DNA from 3 places in the Burkholderia multivorans ATCC BAA-247 genome. Region 1 is predicted to be linked to each of the others. Evidence: predicted binding sites of a transcription regulator. Region 1 holds the regulator's gene; each other region holds the start of a gene.
What was found. The regulator LexA, encoded in region 1, represses DNA repair genes until DNA is damaged. The targets are predictions, from matches to a motif close to ACTGTATNNNNATACAGT.

Region 1 (6,477 bases):
GCGGGCTTGCGCGCGCGCCACGCGTCGCCGGGCGGCGCCGTCGCGTTCTGGCTCGGCAATACCGTGCTGAACCCGGCCGCGCTGGTGTTCATGGGCTTCGTGCTCGGCTGGCACTGGAGCGCGCTGCGGCTCGTGCTGGGCATCGCGATGGTGTTCGGCATCGGCTATCTGCTGAACCGCATCGCGCGGCCGGAGGATCGCAGCATCGACGACGCGCAGCTCGCGGCGCTGGCGGCCGAGCAGGCCGCGGCCGGCAACGCGTTCGTGCGCTGGATCAAGCTGCTCGTGCGGATGGCGGTGCGGCTCGTGCCCGAGTACGTCGTGCTCGTGCTGCTGCTCGGCGCCGCACGCGCGTGGCTGTTTCCGCACATCGGGCCGGACATCGGCAATCATCTCGGCTGGATCGTCGCGTTCGCGGTGGCCGGTGCGCTGTTCGTGATTCCGACGGCCGGCGAAGTGCCGATCATTCAGGCGATGCTGTCGCTCGGCATGGGCGTCGGGCCCGCCGCGGCGCTGCTGATGACGCTGCCGCCGATCAGCGTGCCGTCGCTCGCGATGCTCGCACGGTCGTTCAAGCCATACATGCTGGCGATCGTCGCGAGCCTCGTCGTCGTGTTCGGGATCGCGAGCGGGCTGCTCGCGGTCGCGTTCGGATTCTGAGGCTGACGCACATCGGCCGCGCGCGTGGCCCGTGTGCGCGCCGTATTCATCCGGCACCGCCGCCGATCCGCGCGGTGCCCTTTACAAGAAGCAAACAGGAAAACGCATGACCCAACCGAAGATTCATCCTCGACTCGAAAAGGCGCTGACGCGCGGCGATCTCGCGATCCGCCAGGCCAATTCCGCGCGTGCGACGGCCGTGCTGAACGCGCTCGGCACGATGATCGTCGAGGCGTCCGCGACGATCGGCGTCGAGGCGAGCATCGACATTCCGCAGGGCGATCGCATCTACGATCCGGTCAACGGCGTATGGCCGCAGAAGATGCTCGTGTCGTTCGACGGGCCGGTCGCCGATGCCGATCCGGAAGAGCTGCGCACGGTCTATCTGATCGCCGACGATCCGGGCACGCAGTTCCGCGTCGAATGGCATCGCGCGGACGGCAAGCTCGGCCGCCACGAAGGCGGCCCGCTCGCGACCGTCGCATTCCTGACCGACGTCGAGATTCCGTGGAGCGACGACGACGAGTGACGTCGTCGGGCGCAGGGGCGGCGCTGCGCGCGCCGTGCGTCAGCGCATCAGCCGGCGCCGGAACAGCCACGCGCACAGCAGGAAGCCGCCCACCGCGTAGGCGGCGAGGATCGCGACGTGCAGGCCGATGTCCGTCGCGGGCCGGCCGAGCATCGCCGGCCGGATCAGCTCGACGGCATTGGCGAGCGGCAGCGCCTGCGCCGCATGCTGCGCGAACTGCGGCAGCTGCGTGATCGGGAAGAAAACGCCCGAGAGCAGCAGCATCGGCGTCAGCACGAGCGTCTGATAGAACATGAAGAAGTCGTACGACGGCGCGAGCGCCGTGACGACCATCGCGACGCTCGCGAACGCGAGCCCCGCGAGCGCGATCACCGGCAGTGCGGCGAGCATCGACGGAAACCGCGCATAACCGAGCAGGCCCGCGACGAGCATGATCGCGGCGCCCGACAGCATCGCCTTGCTGGCACCCCAGACGATTTCGCCCAGTACGACGTCGCCGAGCGCGAGCGGCGTGTGCATGATCGCTTCCCAGGTGCGCTGCACGTGCATCCGCGAAAAACCCGAATACATCGATTCGAAGCTCGCGGACATCATCACGCTCGAGCCGACCGTGCCGGCTGCGAGAAACGCGATGTACGACACGCCGTCGACGTGGCCCAGCATCAGGCCGAGCCCGAACCCGAGCCCGAACAGATAGATCATCGGGTCGGCCAGATTGCCGAACATCGACGCGAGCGCAAGCTTGCGCCAGACCAGATAGTTACGGCGCCAGACCGCGATCCAGTTGGTCGCGTTCGCCGGCATCGCGAGCGCGAAGCGCGATTCGCGCGCAGGCGTCGCGTGCGGCGCAGCGGAATCCGAATAGTTGCGTACGTCCATGTCGGTCAGTCCTGCATGTCGCGGCCGGTCAGCCGCAGGAACACGTCCTCCAGATTGGCCGGACGATGCAGATAGCGCAACCCGGCGCGGCCCTTGATCCGCGCGCACAGCGGTTCCGGATCGCTGACGTAGCAGAACAGCGTCTCGCCGCTGATTTCGGTGCGCTGCGCGAGCGGCGCGACTTCGTCGCGCAGCGCGATCGGGTCCGGTCCGTAGATCTCGATCACGTCGCAGCCGATCTCGGACGCGATCAGCGCATGCGGCGCGCCCTCGGCAATCTTGCGGCCTTCCTCGATCACGCACAGCCGGTCGCACAGACGTTCGGCTTCTTCCATGAAGTGCGTCGTGATCAGGATCGTCTTGCCGCGCGCGAGCAGCGAGCGCAGCCGTTCCCACATCAGATGCCGCGCCTGCGGGTCGAGGCCCGTCGTCGGTTCGTCGAGCACCAGTACGTCGGGATCGTTGACGAGTGCGCGTGCGAGCGTGAGCCGCCGCTTCATGCCGCCGGACAGCTCGCCGACCTTCGCATCGGCCTTGTTCTCCAGTTTGGCGAATTCGAGCAGCGGCTGCACGAGTGCGCGTGCCGCGTGCGCCGACATGCCGAAATAGCGGCTGAACACGAGCAGGTTCTCGCGAACCGTGAAATCGGGATCGAGATTGTCGAACTGGGGCACGACACCGACGCGCCGCCGTGCATGCCGCGCGCGCGATGGCACCGGTTCGCCGCACAGCGAGATTGCGCCGGCGTCGGGATACGCGAGACCGAGCAGCATCTTCAGCGTCGTGGTCTTGCCTGCGCCGTTCGGGCCGAGCAGCCCGTAGCACTCGCCGGCATGCACGTGGAAGGACAGATCGTTGACGACGAGCTTGTCGCCATAGCGCTTTTCGACGTTCCGGAAATCGATGGGTGCGACGGACATGGCAGCGTTATGGTTGTGACGGCGAGCAGCGGTGCGCGCGGATGCCGCGAACGGAGCGGGACAACGCCGGTCAGATCGGGCATGATCGAAGCAGGCGTGGCGATGCGCGTTCGCGTGCAGCGAAACGGCGGCACGACGGGCCATTCTAGTGCATCGCTTGCGTTCGCTCAGCGCGTATGCGCCGGCATCGTGCAGGGCCGTGATCATCGTGCACCGCATCATTGCGCACGCGCCGCATGCGGCGTGTCAGCGTTTTCCATCCCTTGCGCGCCGGATTGCGACGCACCATGATGAATGGGTAGGGCTCGTTGTCGCGATAGGGAGGTCTCATGGCTAGCTACAACAAGATTCTGCTGTGCTACGACGGAACGCTCGAGGGGCGCAAGGCGCTGCGATGCGGTGCCAATCTCGCGTTGGACCTCAAGGCCGAAACGCATCTGCTGTCGGTCGTCGACATGCGCTCGAGTATCGCGCAAAGTGCCGGCTTGCTGACCGACGTCGCATGCGGCCGCTTCGAGGAAACCGCACGTGAAATCCTGCAGGAAGGGGTGAACTGGCTGCGCGAGCGCGGCGTGCAGGCCGAGGGCCATTTCGCGTTCGGTTATCCGATCGACGAAATCGCGAACCTCGCCGGCGAGCTGAAAGTCGATCTCGTCGTCGTCGGACACCGGTGCCGCAGCGGACTATCGAGATGGTGGATGGGATCGGGCAACACGCAACTGCTCGATCGCGTGAACTGCAGCATTCTGGTTGCATGCTCGTCGGCCGAAGAGCAGAAGGCCGAAATCGCACGCGAGCGCGAAGCCGCGACGGCGAGCGGCCAGTGATGTGATGATCGCGATCGGCGCTTGAGGCGCCGATCGCGGCGACGTCGCCAACGCCGCCGCGCCGACGCGCCGCCGCGCGCTACGCGTGCAGATCGATCGCCGACAGCTTCCACGAGAACAGTCCGAAGCGGTGGAAGATCGCCGCATAACGCGTGCCGTCGGCCGTGCGCTGATAGGTGACGACGAATTCGTCGATGTTGCGGTAGCCGGCGTGCGTTTGCTGCTGCGCCGGCGGCGCCGCTGGAGCGGATGCTGCTGGCGGCGGCGCCGATGCGACCGCGCTGCCCGGAGCCGGTGCGCTGGCCGGCGGCACGGCCGCGCCGGGTGCGGACGGCGCGGCGCCGCTGGCCGGTGCGCCGCCGGCCTGCTGCGCCTGCCAGTCGGGCGGACGCTCGCCGGGATTACCTTTCGGCGGGAAACCGCTCATCAGGGCGGCCACGCCTTCCGGCGTCGCATACGCATCGACGAGCGGCCCGATCAACGCGGAACCGATTAGCGCGCCGAGCACCGCGAACGGGTTGTCCTTCTTCACCGCGTCGATCCGGCGCATCAATTCCTCGGTAACCTGCTGCTTCAGGCTGATCCGCAGCGACGGAAAGTCGACGTATTCGCTGACGGCCTGTGCATCGCGCGCATCGATCGCCGACTTCAGGCGGCCGAGCGCGATGTACGGCGACGCGTAGGCATAGCCGATCGCCGCGATGACGGCGATCGCCAGCACGACGATCAGCAAGGGTTTGAGCCGCCATCCGCGGCTCGACGAGCGCGTCACGATACCTCCGGAGCGAAACCGTGTCGCAATCAGAGACCGCCTTGCGCGGCCGAACGTTCCTCCGCGATGCAGCGATCGATCATGCGGCAAACGGCATCGATCGTGCCGACCATGATCAGCCGCGAACGACCGTGATAGACGCGCACCGGTGCGCGCCGCGCGGGCTCCGCGTGATAGAGCCCGGCATTGAGCGACACGCGCGCGAATGCGGGGAGCGCCGACGGCAGCAGCGACGCCTGCCGTTCGACTGCGACTTCATGGCCGGCGGGCGCCGCAGCGGACAGCGGCGCGCAGGGCGTGCGGCCGCGCAGATGACGCAGGCGACCGAATTGACGGAAAGGCAGCAGGCGGGCAAGGCGTTCCATGGTGTTCTCCTGAGCGAGACGGAATGTCAGAGTTCGCCCGAGCGGATCAGCCCGACGGCGATGCCTTCCAGCGCGAAATCCGCGCTGCCGGCCTTGACGAAGATGTTTTCGTAATCCGGGTTCTCGGCGATCAGCTCGATGCCGCCCGGCCGGCGCATCAGACGCTTGACCGTGACGTCGTCGCCGAGCCGCGCGACGATGATCTGGCCGTCCTTCGCCTCAGTGCGCTTCTGCACGGCGAGCAGATCGCCGTCGAGAATGCCGGCGTCGCGCATCGACAGCCCGCGCACCTTCAGCAGATAGTCGGGCTTGCTCGAGAACAGCGCGGGATCGCACGCGAAGTGCTGCGAGATGTGCTCCTGCGCGAGGATCGGGCTGCCGGCCGCGACACGGCCGACGAGCGGCAGCGACAGCTGCATCAGCCCCGCATGCGGCAGCGTGAACTGGTGCGGCGCGTCGTCGCCGCCGAGCAGCCGGATGCCGCGCGACGCGCCCGCCGCCAGCTCGATCACGCCCTTGCGCGCCAGCGCACGCAGGTGCTCCTCGGCCGCGTTCGGCGAACTGAAACCCAGCTCGGCCGCAATCTCGGCGCGAGTGGGCGGAAAACCGGAGCGCTCGATCGCGCGGCGGATCAAGTCGAACACTTGCTGCTGGCGTGCGGTGAGTTTGGTCATGGTTCAACTGTATGGATAGACAGTGAGCTGTATTTTTATACAGTACTTTGAGAATTTCAAGTGTTACGTGAAGTTCGACGCGATCGCGCCGGTTCCGACGCCCGATTGCGACGTCCATGCGCCGGTTCGTCTGCCGCAACCGTCCGTCTGTATTGCGTTAGCACTTTTCAGTATTAAAAAATGAAGAAGGATTATTTTTAATCATGTAGCCCGTTCGATAGACTGGCCCGACATCGCAATACCGACAACACTGGAGAACCAAGGATGGTGAAGCGCACGACGGGGCTGATGAGCGGGGCGGGCCGCTTGATTGCAACACTCGCGCTGGGCGCGGCGGCGGCGCTGGGCGTCGCGACGCACGCGCAGGCCGATACGACATTCCTGAACGTGTCGTACGACCCGACGCGCGAGCTGTACCAGGACTTCAACCAGGCATTCGGCAAAGAGTGGAAGGCGAAGACGGGCGAGACGGTCAACTTCAAGCAGTCGCACGGCGGCTCGGGCGCGCAGGCGCGCTCGGTGCTCGACGGCCTGCAGGCCGACGTCGTGACGCTCGCGCTCGCCTATGACATCGACGCGCTCGCCAACAAGGGGCTCGTGAACAAGGACTGGCAGAAACGCCTGCCCGACAACGCGTCGCCATACACGTCGACGATCGTGTTCCTCGTGCGCAAGGGCAACCCGAAGGGCATCAAGGACTGGGACGACCTGACCAAGCCGGGCGTGTCGATCGTCACGCCGAACCCGAAGACCTCGGGCGGCGCGCGCTGGAACTACCTGGCCGCGTGGGCGTATGCGCTGCACAAGCCGGGCGGCAGCGAGCAGTCGGCGAAGGAATTCGTCACGAAGCT
Region 2 (6,477 bases), 570 kb from region 1:
CCACAAGTAAGCGACATTCATTCTCATCGGGGGAGACGATGCAACGACGCTTCATGCTGAAGTTCGCGGCGGCGCTCGGCGCAGCCGCGCTGTTCGCGGGCGCGCAAGCCGCGCAGGCCGAAACCATCAAGGTAGGCGTGACGGGCGGCCCGCACGCGCAGATCATGGAGGTCGTGAAGAAGGTCGCGGCGAAGAGCGGACTCGACGTGCGCATCGTCGAATTCGCCGACTACGTGCAGCCGAACGCGGCGCTCGCGGCCGGCGATCTCGATGCGAACAGCTATCAGCACGATCCGTATCTGCAGGCGCAGGTGAAGGACCGCGGCTACAAGCTGATCAAGGTCGCGGACACCGTCACGTTCCCGATGGGCATTTATTCGAAGCGCGTGAAATCGCTGGCCGAACTGAAGCCCGGCGCGCGCGTCGCGATCCCGAACGATCCGACCAACGGCGGCCGCGCGCTGCTGTTGCTGCAGAAACAGGGCGTGCTGAAGCTGCGGGCGGATGCGGGGCTCAAGGCGACGCCGCTCGACATCGTCGACAATCCGCGCAAGCTGAAGATCGTCGAGCTCGACGCGGCGCAGATTCCGCGTTCGCTCGGCGACGTCGACGCGGCGGCGATCAACACGAACTATGCGATGGAAGCGGGGCTGAAGCCGAAGCAGGACGCGATCGCGATCGAGGGTCCGAACGGCCCGTACGCGAACGTCATCGCGATCCGCGAGCCGGACCGGAACAAGCCGTGGGTCGCGAAGCTGGTCGCGGCCTATCATTCGCCGGAGGTGAAGCAGTTCATCGACGGCAAGTTCGGCGGCGCCGTGATCGCCGCCTGGTGACGCATTGCGTCTCGCGTGCCCGACGGTGATTAGAGTCGCTGATCGAAAACCCGGGCTTTGCGTCCGGGTTTTTTCTCTTTTAAAATAGAACGACCGTTCGCTATTGCCGGCGCGCCGCGGAGGAGCGTTATCCTCGACAGCCGCGATGGATTGGCCCGTTGGCCGCGCAGTCATGGGGCCTCGCTATAGAATGGCCTCTGGTCGTATTCGTAACTTTGGAGCGTGTGCATGAAAATCCTGGTGCCAGTGAAAAGAGTGGTCGATTACAACGTGAAGGTCCGCGTGAAGTCGGACAACACGGGCGTCGACATCGCGAACGTGAAGATGTCGATGAACCCGTTCGACGAAATCGCCGTTGAAGAAGCCGTGCGCCTGAAGGAAGCGGGCGTCGCGACCGAAGTGGTCGCCGTGTCGGTCGGTGTGGCGCAGGCGCAGGAAACGCTGCGCACGGCGCTCGCGATCGGTGCGGATCGCGCGATCCTCGTCGAGTCGAACGACGGCGTCGAGCCGCTGGCCGTCGCGAAGATCCTGAAGGCGCTCGTCGACAAGGAGCAGCCGCAGCTCGTGATCCTCGGCAAGCAGGCGATCGACGACGATTCGAACCAGACCGGCCAGATGCTCGCCGCGCTGGCAGGCCTGCCGCAAGCGACGTTCGCATCGAAGGTGACGATCGCCGACGGCAAGGCGACGGTGGCACGCGAAGTCGACGGCGGCGCGGAAACGCTGTCGCTGACGCTGCCGGCGGTGGTTACCACCGACCTGCGCCTGAACGAGCCGCGCTACGTGACGCTGCCGAACATCATGAAGGCGAAGAAGAAGCCGCTGGAAACGGTGAAGCCGGAAGACCTCGGCGTGGATGTCGCGCCGCGTCTGAAGACGCTGAAGGTGGTCGAGCCGCCGAAGCGCGCGGCCGGCGTGAAGGTGCCGGACGTGAAGACGCTGGTCGAGAAGCTGAAGACCGAAGCCAAGGTGCTGTAAAGGGAGCGGAAAGAAATGACGATTCTGGTAATTGCAGAACACGACAACGCGTCGATCAAGGCCGCGACGCTGAACACGGTGGCGGCGGCGGCAAAGATCGGCGGCGACATTCACGTGCTGGTCGCAGGTCACAACGCGCAGGGCGCAGCCGATGCGGCAGCGAAGATCGCCGGCGTGTCGAAGGTACTGCTGGCCGACGCGCCGCAGCTCGAAGCGGGCCTCGCGGAAAACGTCGAAGCAACGGCGCTGAACATCGCGAAGGACTATTCGCACATCCTCGCGCCGGCGACCGCGTACGGCAAGAACATCGCACCGCGTATCGCCGCGAAGCTCGATGTCGCGCAGATCTCGGACATCACGGCGGTCGATTCGGCCGACACGTTCGAGCGCCCGATCTACGCCGGCAACGCGATTGCGACGGTGCAGTCGAGCGACCCGATCAAGGTGATCACGGTGCGGGCGACGGGTTTCGATCCGGTCGCGGCCGAAGGCGGCAGCGCATCGGTCGAGAAGATCGAAGCGGCGGCCGATGCAGGCGTGTCGCAGTTCGTCAGCCGTGAAGTGACGAAGCTGGACCGTCCGGAGCTGACCAGCGCGAGCATCATCGTGTCGGGCGGTCGTGGCCTGGGCAGCGGCGAGAACTACACGAAGGTGCTGGAGCCGCTGGCTGACAAGCTGTCGGCCGCACTCGGCGCGTCGCGCGCGGCAGTCGATGCCGGCTACGTGCCGAACGATTATCAGGTCGGCCAGACCGGCAAGATCGTCGCGCCGCAGCTGTACATCGCGGTCGGCATCTCGGGCGCGATCCAGCATTTGGCCGGCATGAAGGATTCGAAGGTGATCGTCGCGATCAACAAGGATCCCGAAGCACCGATCTTCAGCGTGGCCGACTACGGTCTCGTCGGCGATCTGTTCACGCTCGTGCCGGAGCTCGTCAGCGAGCTTGGCTGATGCGGCGTGACGCGACGCGGAGATAAGCAGCGTCAAGCAGCGAAACGAGGGGCGCGACGAGCGCCCCTTTTTCGTTTCGGCGGAAAGCGGCGGGACGGAGGCGCGAATGTCCGTCGCGCCGTGCGTCTCGTCCCGTCAACAAAAAAGCGCCCGCAGGGGCGCTTTCTCGTCGCACGGCCGGCCGCTCGCGCGGCCGTCGCCGCTTATGCGTAAGCCGGGCGCGTCTGGCCTGCGACTTCCTTCAGGTAGCGATGTACCGACAGATCGTCCGCCTGGATCGCCGGCTTCTTGCCGGAAATCAGATCGGCGAGCAGCTGGCCGGAGCCGCACGACATCGTCCAGCCGAGCGTGCCGTGGCCCGTGTTCAGGAACAGGTTCGACACCGGCGTGCGGCCGACGATCGGCGTGCCGTCCGGCGTCATCGGGCGCAGGCCCGTCCAGAACGTGGCCTTCGACGTGTCGCCGCCGCCCGGGAACAGATCGTTCACGCACATTTCGAGCGTCTCGCGGCGTGCCGCGCGCAGCGTCTTGTCGAAGCCGACGATTTCCGCCATCCCGCCGACGCGGATGCGCTGGTCGAAACGCGTGATCGCGATCTTGTAGGTTTCGTCGAGCACCGTCGACACCGGCGCGGCCGCTTCATCGACGATCGGCGCAGTGATCGAATAGCCCTTCAGCGGATAGACCGGGATCTTCATCAGGTTCGCGACGAAATTCGTCGAGTACGAGCCGAGCGCGACGACGTACGCGTCGGCGCGCACCGTCTCGCTGCCGCACTGCACGCCCGCGATCTTGCCGCCCGCGATCGCCAGCCCGTCGATCGGCGTGTTGTAGCGGAATTTCACGCCGAGCGATTCGGCCAGCGCCGCGAGGCGCGTCGTGAACAGCTGGCAGTCGCCCGTTTCGTCACCCGGCAGACGCAGGCCGCCGGTGAGCTTGTGCGAGACGGCCGCGAGCGCCGGTTCCGCGTTCTTCAGCTCGGCCGGCGAGAGCAGTTCGAACGGCACGTTCGCTTCCCGCAGCACCGCGATGTCCTTCGCCGCGCCATCGAGTTGCTGCTGCGTGCGGAACAGCTGCAGCGTGCCGCCCGTGCGGCCCTCGTACTGGATGCCGGTGTCGGCGCGCAGCGCCTGCAGGCAGTCGCGGCTGTACTCGGCAAGGCGCACCATACGGCTCTTGTTGACCGCATAGCGCTCGGCCGTGCAGTTGCGCAGCATCTGCCACATCCACTGGAGCTGGAAGCGCGTGCCGTCGAGGCGGATCGCGAGCGGCGCATGCTTTTCGAACATCCACTTGACGGCCTTCAGCGGCACGCCGGGCGCGGCCCACGGCGCCGCATAGCCGGGCGAGATCTGGCCGGCATTCGCGAAGCTCGTCTCGAGCGCCGGGCCGGCTTCCCGGTCGATCACCGTGACCTCATGACCGGCGCGCGCGAGGTAATACGCGCTTGCCACGCCCACCACACCGCTGCCCAGAATGACGACTCGCATAGCTGCTCCACATCGAAGAAATCAGCTCGAGGCCGGGCGCACCTGCGTCTCCGTGTAACCTCTGACTGATCTAGTTTTTTGCGCTATGGTATTGTCGAATCTGTAGGTTTTGTTATCGTATTTTTCAGGTTTTCAGCATAAACCAATGAGAACGCAACGCCAGCCAGTACGCACGCTCGACAAGCTCGACCGCCGCATCCTGAAACTGCTGCAGGAGGATGGCCGGATGGCGATGAAGGACCTCGCCGAGCAGGTCGGGCTGACCGTCACGCCGTGCATCGAGCGCGTGCGCCGCATGGAGCGCGACGGCGTGATCACGGGCTATCACGCGCGCGTCGATCCCGCGCAGCTCGGCGCGGCGCTGCTGGTGTTCGTCGAGATCACGCTCGGCCACAAGGGCGGCAACATGTTCGAGCAGTTCCGCCGCGAAGTCATGAAGATCGACGAGGTGCTCGAATGCCACCTCGTGTCGGGCGACTTCGACTATCTGATCAAGGCGCGCATCGGGGAGATGGCCGACTACCGGAAACTGCTCGGCGACATCCTGCTGCAGCTGCCGGGCGCCGTGCAGTCGAAGAGCTACGTCGTGATGGAAGAGATCAAGGAAACGCTGACGATTTCGGTTGGCGACTGAGAGCGCGTGGGTGCCGTCCGACCCGGCCATCCGACCCCTTATCGCGCACTTGGCAGCCTTCACCCGATACTGTATAAATATCCAGTATTGGGTGAAGGCGAATGGGTGCGCAGATGGACGATCGGTCCGACAATGAATTTCCGATAGCGCCGCCGGTGCCCCTCAAGGGGCGCGGCGCCGTCGACAATCTGCAGGGGCGGTACGAGAGCGCGTTGCGCGAGGCCGTCGACGATGGCTGGGCGCACGTGTCGGACGATGCCGATCTGCCCGCGCCGTTGCGCACGCAGGTGTTCGAGGAGCGCGCGAAGAGCATTTTGACGCGCAATCAATCGCCCGACATCCCGTTCAGCGTGTCGCTCAATCCGTATCGCGGCTGCGAACATGGCTGCATTTACTGTTTCGCGCGGCCGACGCACAGCTATCTGGGGCTGTCGCCGGGGCTGGACTTCGAGAGCCGCATCTACGCGAAGATCAACGCGGCGGAACTGCTCGAACGCGAGATTTCGCGCAAGTCCTATGTGCCCGAGCCCATCGCGCTCGGCGTGAACACCGATGCCTACCAGCCGGTCGAGCGCGACTTGCGGATCACGCGCAGCGTGATCGAGGTGATGCACGATCGCGGGCTGCCGTTTGCGGCGATCACGAAATCGTCGCTGATCGAGCGCGATCTCGATCTGCTCGCGCCGATGGCCGAACGTGGGCAGGTGATGGCCGCGGTCACGATCACGACGCTCGATGCGGATCTGGCGCGCACGCTCGAGCCGCGCGCGGCCACGCCGGCGCGCCGGCTGCGCACGATTCGCGCGCTGCGTGACGCGGGCGTGCCGGTCGGCGTGAGCATCGCACCGCTGATTCCGTTCGTCACCGAGCCCGATCTCGAACGTGTGCTCGAAGCGTGCGCGGAAGCCGGCGCGACGCACGCGAGCTACATCATTCTGCGGCTGCCCTGGGAGGTCGCACCGCTGTTCAAGAGCTGGCTGGCCGCACATTTTCCCGATCGGGCGGACCGCGTGATGAATCGCGTGCGCGACATGCGCGGCGGAAAGGACTATGACTCCGATTTCGCGAAGCGGATGAAGGGCGAGGGCATCTGGGCCGACCTGCTGCGACAGCGGTTTCGGCAGGCGGTGAAGCGGCTCGGGCTGAACGAACGCCGGCACGGCATTCTCGATCTCTCGCAGTTTCGTGCGGCACCGGCGAGCGTGGCGGCCGCGCCGCGCGCTACGCGCAGGGCGCCCGCCCAGCCGGTGCGCGACGACGTGCAGATGAGCCTGTTCTGATCGGTGTGCGACGCGGTCGGCGCCCGCACACCGGCGCTCATTGCGAAATCTGCTTCGCCGCTTCGACCTGCGCTTCGAAATACGTCTGGAACGACAGCGCGAGCGCAGTCATCAGCAGGAACGCGCCGATCAGCAGCGAAAAGATCACGACGAAGATCACGGTCCAGCCCGAGCGGCTATGTTTGCCGGTTCCGGCGTTGAATTGCGCGTCCCATTTCTCGTCCGGCCGCAGTCCGTAGACGAGCGCGGCGAGGAACGCGGCCAGCAGCGAGATCGCGCCCGGCACCGCGAGCCACCAGCCGAGCGTC
Region 3 (6,477 bases), 1.3 Mb from region 1:
GCCGGTGCATCGTCACGTCGCCGAGCGCGACGACGCGCACGCCGCGCCGCGCGCCGGCCGCACGAATCTCGTCGCGCTGCGGGCCGTCCAGCGCGCGTTGCAGCTGCACGAGCCCGAGCCGCGCACGCTCGCCGAACGTCGCGCGAAACCACGCGACCTGCGCGTCGAGTACATCTGCGCGCACCGGATACACGGGCACGAGAATCGCAAAACAGTCGGGCATCCCGCGCAGGTGCGCGAATTCCTCGGGCGGCCTCGACAGCATGCGCGGCGTCAGCTTGTACGTGCCTTTCGGCGCGGCCATCCGTCGCCATGAAATCAGCTCGGACAGGTTGCCGTAGCCTTCGCGATTCTGCGCGAGCAGCACGAGCCCGAATGCGCCGGGCCCCGGGTCGTGACCGGGCGGAGCCTCATCCGGCGTGACCTCGAAGTACGAACCGATGATCAGCGGCAAGCCGGCGGCCCGCGCCGCGACATGCATCCGCGGTGCGCCCGCGAGCGAGCATTCGTCGGTGATCGCGATGCCGCGATAGCGGAGCTTCACGGCGCGCGCGACCAGCTCCTCCGCATGCGATGCGCCATGCAGGAACGAAAAGTTCGAACGGCAGAACAACTCCGCATAAGCGGGCAGCAACCGGGATTCCGCAACCATCGCCGCTCACCCGAACAGGCCGTGCAGAAACCAGTGCGGGTCTGCCTGACTGCTCATTCGTTCCCTGAATATCCAGTAGCACGCGCCCTCTTCGTCTTGCGCCACGTAGTAATCGCGCGCGATCGTTTGACCGTCGAACCACCCTGCCTCGATCCGCTCGGGCGACGACATCGGCCTGAGCGGCGTATGGAACACCGGCCGGTTCTCGCGCATCAGCAGCGGCAACGGCTCGGGCAGCAGCCATACGGGACGCGGCGGCACCGCCGGCGGCGCGCCCGGCGGCTTGCCGGCCTGCGCATCGAGCGGCAGCCAGCGATTCGCGGCTTCGGGCCGATGATCGGCCACCGGCGCCGCGCACAGCACGTTCTCGGCGCCGAGCCGCGCGACCAGCAGTTCGAGCAGCCGCGCGCGCGTCTCCTTCGTGCCGCCCGGCTCGGGAAACAGATCGTCGGCCGGCGGCGCGACCGATTCGACGCGCGTGGCCTTCAGGCGCACCGCGATCACCGCGGCCGGCAATTCGACGCGCGCAAGCCGTTCGCCGAGCAGCCGCATGAAATGCGCTTCGTCGCGCACGGGCGCGGCGAACGCGAGTTCGAGCGACGTGGGCGGCACGGCCTGGCGGCCGCGCTCGTGCTCGAGATCGAACGTCATCGCAGCCAGCGACAACTGCCGCGCGGCGAGCCAGCCGCACAACTGCACGACGAGACGCCGCGCGACGAACAGCACGGCTTCCGCATAGTCGACGCGCTCCGCCAATTCGAGCCGCACGTCGAACACCGGCGGCACCGCCATCCATGCCAGCGGCTCGACCGCCTCGCCATAGGCGCGATCGAGCGCGGCCAGCAGCGCCGGCCCGCAACGGCGCTGCAGCCCCTTGCGCGGCAGCCCGCGCAGATCGGCGAGCGTGCGGCAGCCGAGGCCGTCGAACCAGCCGGCATACGGACGCGCGTCGGGCAGCAGCACGCAGGGCAGCGCGTCGAGCGCGCGAACGAGCGATGCGCGGCGCGCGACGCGGCGCCGGCTGCGCATACGGGCCGACGCGCGCGCAAGCAGCCACGCGCCGCCGGCGGTCGGCGCGGCGGACATGCGTGCCGCATAGCCGAGCGCCGCGAGCGTCGCGCGCACTTGCCGGCACAGCGACGGCAAGCCGCCGAACAGGCGCAGGCTCGGACCGACGTCGACGACGAGCGTCGCTTCGTCGGCCAGTGCGACGTTCGGCGAAAAGCGCAGCAGCGCGAGCGCGACCGCGCGCAGCGCATCGGCTTCGCGCGCGGGATCGCGTTCGACGAGCTGCGTGTCGGGTGCGAGCGTCAGCACGCCGCCGCGCTTCATGCCCGCGCGCACGCCCTGCCGCCGCGCGGCCGCATCGGCGATCAGCACGACGCCCTGCTCGAGCACCGCGCAGCCGGCGCCGCCCGCATCGCCGTCAGACGGCGGCGCGGCGCACACGTCGAGCGGCAGGCGCGGCAGATGGATGCCGAGCAAGACGCGCATAGCGGCTCTCCACGATGGGCGACGGCAGGTCGAGTTCGAGCGGCTCGCTGCGCGCGGGCCCGCGGCGCTTCACGATGTCGAGCGACACGCCGCCCGGCGCCGGATACAGCGCGACGCGCAGCACCGCAGGCGACGGCTGCCGCGCGGCCGACAGCGGGCGCAGCATCACGAACAGCGTGTCGCCGGTGCGCGCGGCCGCGAGATGCAGACGCCGCAGCGCGTCGGGCCGCGCATCCTGCCATAGCAGCAGCGCGCCGCAGCAGCCGGTCTTGAGCGCCTGCTCGGCGGCCCACAACGCATCGATGCGGCTGCCGGCGCGCAGCCACAGCAGCGACTCCGGCGGCAAGCCGAGCGCGGCGAGCGCGGCCGCATGCGGCCATTGCGGCGGCGCGACGAGCGCGAGCGGCCGCCGCGCGCTGACGGTGCGCGCGAGCGCGGGCGCGAGCAGCCGCATCTCGCCGCAGCCCGGCTGCGCGGCCAGCAGCTCGATCAGCCCGCCGACCGGCCAGCCGCCGCCCGGCAGTTCGGCGGACAGCGGCGCGAAGCCCGTGTCGATCGTGCGCGGACCGCCGCGCGCGAGCTGCGAGCCGCGCCAGAGCGACGGATGAAGGGATTCGGGGGACAGGGATGAAGCGGACATCATGCGACTCGATGCTGTATGGATATACAGTATAGAGGATCGCGTTGGGCGCTGTCAGGCCTCAACAAAAAGGGTCATGCAGATTGCCGGAGCCGCCCCCAGGCGGCTATGCGCCCGCAAACGACGCGGGCCGCCGCGGCGACGCGCACGCTGCGCGCCAGCCGCGGCGGCCCGATCGGCCGAGCGGGCGCTCAGCTCAGCAGCAGCGCGTCGTCGTCGAGCTGCTCGTGCCGCACCTTCTCGAACATCTGCAGCAGATCCGGCACGTCGAGCCCGCGACGCGCGTCGCCCGACACGTCGAGCACGACCTGCCCCTGATGCAGCATCACCGTGCGATCGCCGTAATCGAGCGCCTGCCGCATGCTGTGCGTGACCATCATCGTCGTCAGCTTGCTGTCGGCGACGATGCGCGCGGTCAACTCCAGCACGAACGCGGCCGTTTTCGGATCGAGCGCGGCCGTGTGCTCGTCGAGCAGCAGGATCCGCGACGGCCGCAGCGACGCCATCAGCAGGCTCACCGCCTGACGCTGGCCGCCCGACAGCAGCCCGATCCGGTCGGTCAGCCGGTTCTCGAGGCCGAGATTCAGCAGGCGCAGCTTGTCGCGGAACAGCTCGCGCGACGGACGATCGAGCGCCGCGCGAAACCCGCGCCGCGCGCCGCGCGCCATCGCGAGCGCCATGTTCTCCTCGATCGTCAGCGCCTCGCAGGTGCCGGCCATCGGATCCTGGAACACGCGCGCGACGAGATGCGCACGGTCCCATGCGGGCTGGCGCGTGACGTCCGTGCCGTCGATCGCGATGCGGCCCGAATCGACGCGCTGGTCGCCGCTGATCGCATTCAGGAACGTCGACTTGCCGGCGCCGTTCGAACCGATCACCGCGACGAACTGGCCGTCGGGAATCTCGAGCGACAGCCCGCGCAGCGCGCGCGTCTCGATCGGCGTGCCGGGATTGAACGTGAGTTTGAGGTCTTGTGCGGACAGCATGTCATGCCCCTCCGTTCTTGCGCGCGAACAGCTTCTTGCGCGTCGCCGGCAGCACCAGCGCGATCGTGACGAGCGCAGCCGTCACGAGGTTCAGGTCCTGCGCCTTCAGGCCGATGAATTCGCTGTTCAGCGCGAGCGCGATGAAGAAGCGATAGACGATCGCGCCGAGCACGACCGCGAGCGTCGTCAGCACGAGCCGGCGCGCGGGCAGCAGCGTCTCGCCGATGATCACCGCCGCGAGCCCGATCACGATCGTGCCGATCCCCATCGAGATGTCGGCGCCGCCCTGCGTCTGCGCGAACAGCGCGCCGGCGAGCGCGACGAGCGCGTTCGACAGCGCCATCCCGGCGAGCGTCGCACGGCCCGTCGCGATGCCTTGCGCGCGCGCCATCCGCGGATTCGCGCCGGTCGCGCGCATCGCGAGACCGAGCTGCGACGAGAAGAACCAGTCGAGGCCGAGCTTCGCGACCACGACGACGAGCGCGAGCAGCGCCGGACGCAGCACGTAGTCGGGCAGCCAGTCGGGCTGCAGCACCGTGAAGACGGTCGGCTCGGTGATCAGCGGCACGTTCGGACGGCCCATGATCCGCAGGTTCACCGAATAGAGCGCGATCATCATCAGGATGCTGGCGAGCAGATCCATGATCTTCAGGCGCACGTTGAGCCAGCCCGTCACGAACCCGGCGAGTGCGCCCGCGACGATCGCGAGACAGGTCGACGTGAACGGGTCGTAGCCGGCGGAGATCAGCGTCGCGGCGACCGCGCCGCCGAGCGGAAAGCTGCCGTCGACGGTCAGGTCGGGGAAGTTGAGGATGCGAAACGAGATCAGCACCCCGAGGGCGACGAGACTGAAGATCAGGCCGATCTCCAGCGCACCCAGAAACGAGAACAGAGACATGATGGAAAATCCTGTTGCCTCCCGGCCGCGCGTGTGCGGCCGGGCCAAGCGAACGAGCGGCCCCGGTGGGGGCCGCCCGTCCGGCGGTGTCGAGCAGGCCCCGATCGGGCCTTCGGGCGCAGCCGGCAGGCTGCGGCTTACTTGATGACCGTCTTCGCTTCCTTCACGAGATCCGGCGAGAGCGTCACGCCCTGCTTCGCCGCCGCGCCCGTGTTCACGAACAGCTCGAGGTTGCTGCTCGTCTCGGAGGCGATCGTGCCCGGCTTCTCGCCCTTCAGGATACGCGCGACGACCTTGCCCGTCTGCCGGCCGAGGTCGCCGTAGTTGATGCCGAGCGCCGCGATGCCGCCGCGTTTCACGCTGTCGGTGTCGCCGGCGACGAGCGGAATCTTCGCCTCGTTCGCGACCTTCACGAGCGCTTCGTACGCGGACACGACGTTGTTGTCGGTATTCGTGTAGATCACGTCGACCTTGCCGATCAGGCTCTTCGCGGCCGGGCCGATGTCGACGGTGCGCGGCGCGGCCGCTTCCTTCAGCGTCATGCCCTGCTTCGCGAGAATCTCCTTGAGCTCCTTCACGACGACGACCGAATTCGCCTCGCCCGGGTTGTAGACCATGCCGACCGTCTTCGCCTTCGGCACGACGCGCTTGATCAGCGCGACCTGGCGATCGAGCGGCAGCTTGTCCGACACGCCCGTCACGTTGGTGCCCGACGGACCCCAGCCCTTCACGAGCTGCGCTGCGACCGGATCGGTCACGCCCGAATAGACGACCGGCACGCTCTTGGTGGCCGCGACGACCGCCTGCGCGGCCGGCGTCGCGATCGCGACGATCACGTCGGGCTGGTCGCCGACGAACTTGCGCGCGATCTGCGCGGCCGTGCCGGTGTTGCCCTGCGCGCTCTGGTATTCCCACTTGAGCTTGTCGTCGCCGTAGCCTTCCGCCTTCAGTTCGGCACGCACGCCGTCGCGGATCGCATCGAGTGCCGGGTGATCGACGATCGACAGCACCTTGACGGTTTGCGCGTGCGCGGCGCCGGCGAGCGCGAGTGCGGCCACGCCGGCCGTGATCGAACGGATCGCGAAAGTCTTGAAACGCTTCATGGGTGAGTCTCCCCCGTATTGTCGGTTCTGGATGATGGATTTCGCGCCGCGGCGGGCACCGCCCGCGCGAAACGGCGGCGGCCGGCCCGCGTGCGTGCCCCGGGAAGGCACGCGGCGGCGAACGCACGAGCATACCATTTCCGCAGACCACCGCCTGACTCCGCGCTTTCGTGCGCCGCGCCGCCGCCGCGGCCCGACGCGGCCCGACGCGTGCAGCGCTTTACGCTATGCTGTCGGCGGCCCTTTCATGTCATCGGGACGCCCATGCCTCCGGATCTCCGCTCGATCGCGACCGTTGCCGCGATCTCGATCGCCGCCGTGCTGCCGCCGCTGCCGGCCGTCGCATCCGGCCTCGCCGACGGCGACGCGCAATACGATCAGTGCATGCTGCAGGCGCTGCGCGAGAGCCGCAATGGCGCGGCGGCGCAACTGATCCAGCGCTCGTGCGACGCGCTGTACCGCAACAGCGCGATGCTGCTGCCGCGCGAGCGGCGCTATCACGAGTGCATCGTGCAGTCGCTGCCCGGCGTGCGCGACAACTATGCGATCCAGCAGATCATGGCGATCTGCTCGCGACGCGGCGAGATGTGAGCGCCGTCATGCAGACACGGTGGGCCGCGCGGCGCTTGTCGTTCGCGAAAAGGGCGCCCGCACGAGGCAGGCCCTGTCGTTTCGGCGGCCGTTCAGGCCTTGTCGGCCGCTCG

Region 2: a site for LexA is predicted at 4,958-4,975, ahead of NP80_RS18185 (PA0069 family radical SAM protein). Genes of this name have one in related genera too.
Region 3: a site for LexA is predicted at 2,800-2,817, ahead of imuA (translesion DNA synthesis-associated protein ImuA). Genes of this name have one in related genera too.

What each region holds. Positions count from the first base shown of each region.
Region 1 is NZ_CP009832.1:1,801,308-1,807,784, forward strand. It holds gene NP80_RS20790 (permease) at 1-660, shown strand, start outside; gene NP80_RS20795 (hypothetical protein) at 767-1,189, shown strand; gene NP80_RS20800 (ABC transporter permease) at 1,229-2,068, opposite strand; gene nodI (nodulation factor ABC transporter ATP-binding protein NodI) at 2,074-2,988, opposite strand; gene NP80_RS20810 (universal stress protein) at 3,318-3,815, shown strand; gene NP80_RS20815 (DUF2939 domain-containing protein) at 3,895-4,587, opposite strand; gene NP80_RS20820 (hypothetical protein) at 4,617-4,952, opposite strand; gene lexA (transcriptional repressor LexA) at 4,979-5,626, opposite strand; gene NP80_RS20830 (sulfate ABC transporter substrate-binding protein) at 5,891-6,477, shown strand, end outside.
Region 2 is NZ_CP009832.1:1,228,278-1,234,754, forward strand. It holds gene NP80_RS18155 (methionine ABC transporter permease) at 1-10, shown strand, start outside; gene NP80_RS18160 (MetQ/NlpA family ABC transporter substrate-binding protein) at 39-836, shown strand; gene NP80_RS18165 (electron transfer flavoprotein subunit beta/FixA family protein) at 1,065-1,814, shown strand; gene NP80_RS18170 (electron transfer flavoprotein subunit alpha/FixB family protein) at 1,830-2,765, shown strand; gene NP80_RS18175 (D-amino acid dehydrogenase) at 2,969-4,255, opposite strand; gene NP80_RS18180 (winged helix-turn-helix transcriptional regulator) at 4,401-4,889, shown strand; gene NP80_RS18185 (PA0069 family radical SAM protein) at 4,991-6,169, shown strand; gene NP80_RS18190 (NINE protein) at 6,207-6,477, opposite strand, start outside.
Region 3 is NZ_CP009832.1:3,146,909-3,153,385, forward strand. It holds gene NP80_RS27070 (error-prone DNA polymerase) at 1-652, opposite strand, end outside; gene NP80_RS27075 (Y-family DNA polymerase) at 659-2,146, opposite strand; gene imuA (translesion DNA synthesis-associated protein ImuA) at 2,079-2,786, opposite strand; gene NP80_RS27085 (ABC transporter ATP-binding protein) at 2,978-3,772, opposite strand; gene NP80_RS27090 (ABC transporter permease) at 3,774-4,670, opposite strand; gene NP80_RS27095 (ABC transporter substrate-binding protein) at 4,808-5,773, opposite strand; gene NP80_RS27100 (VF_A0006 family four-cysteine protein) at 6,038-6,364, shown strand.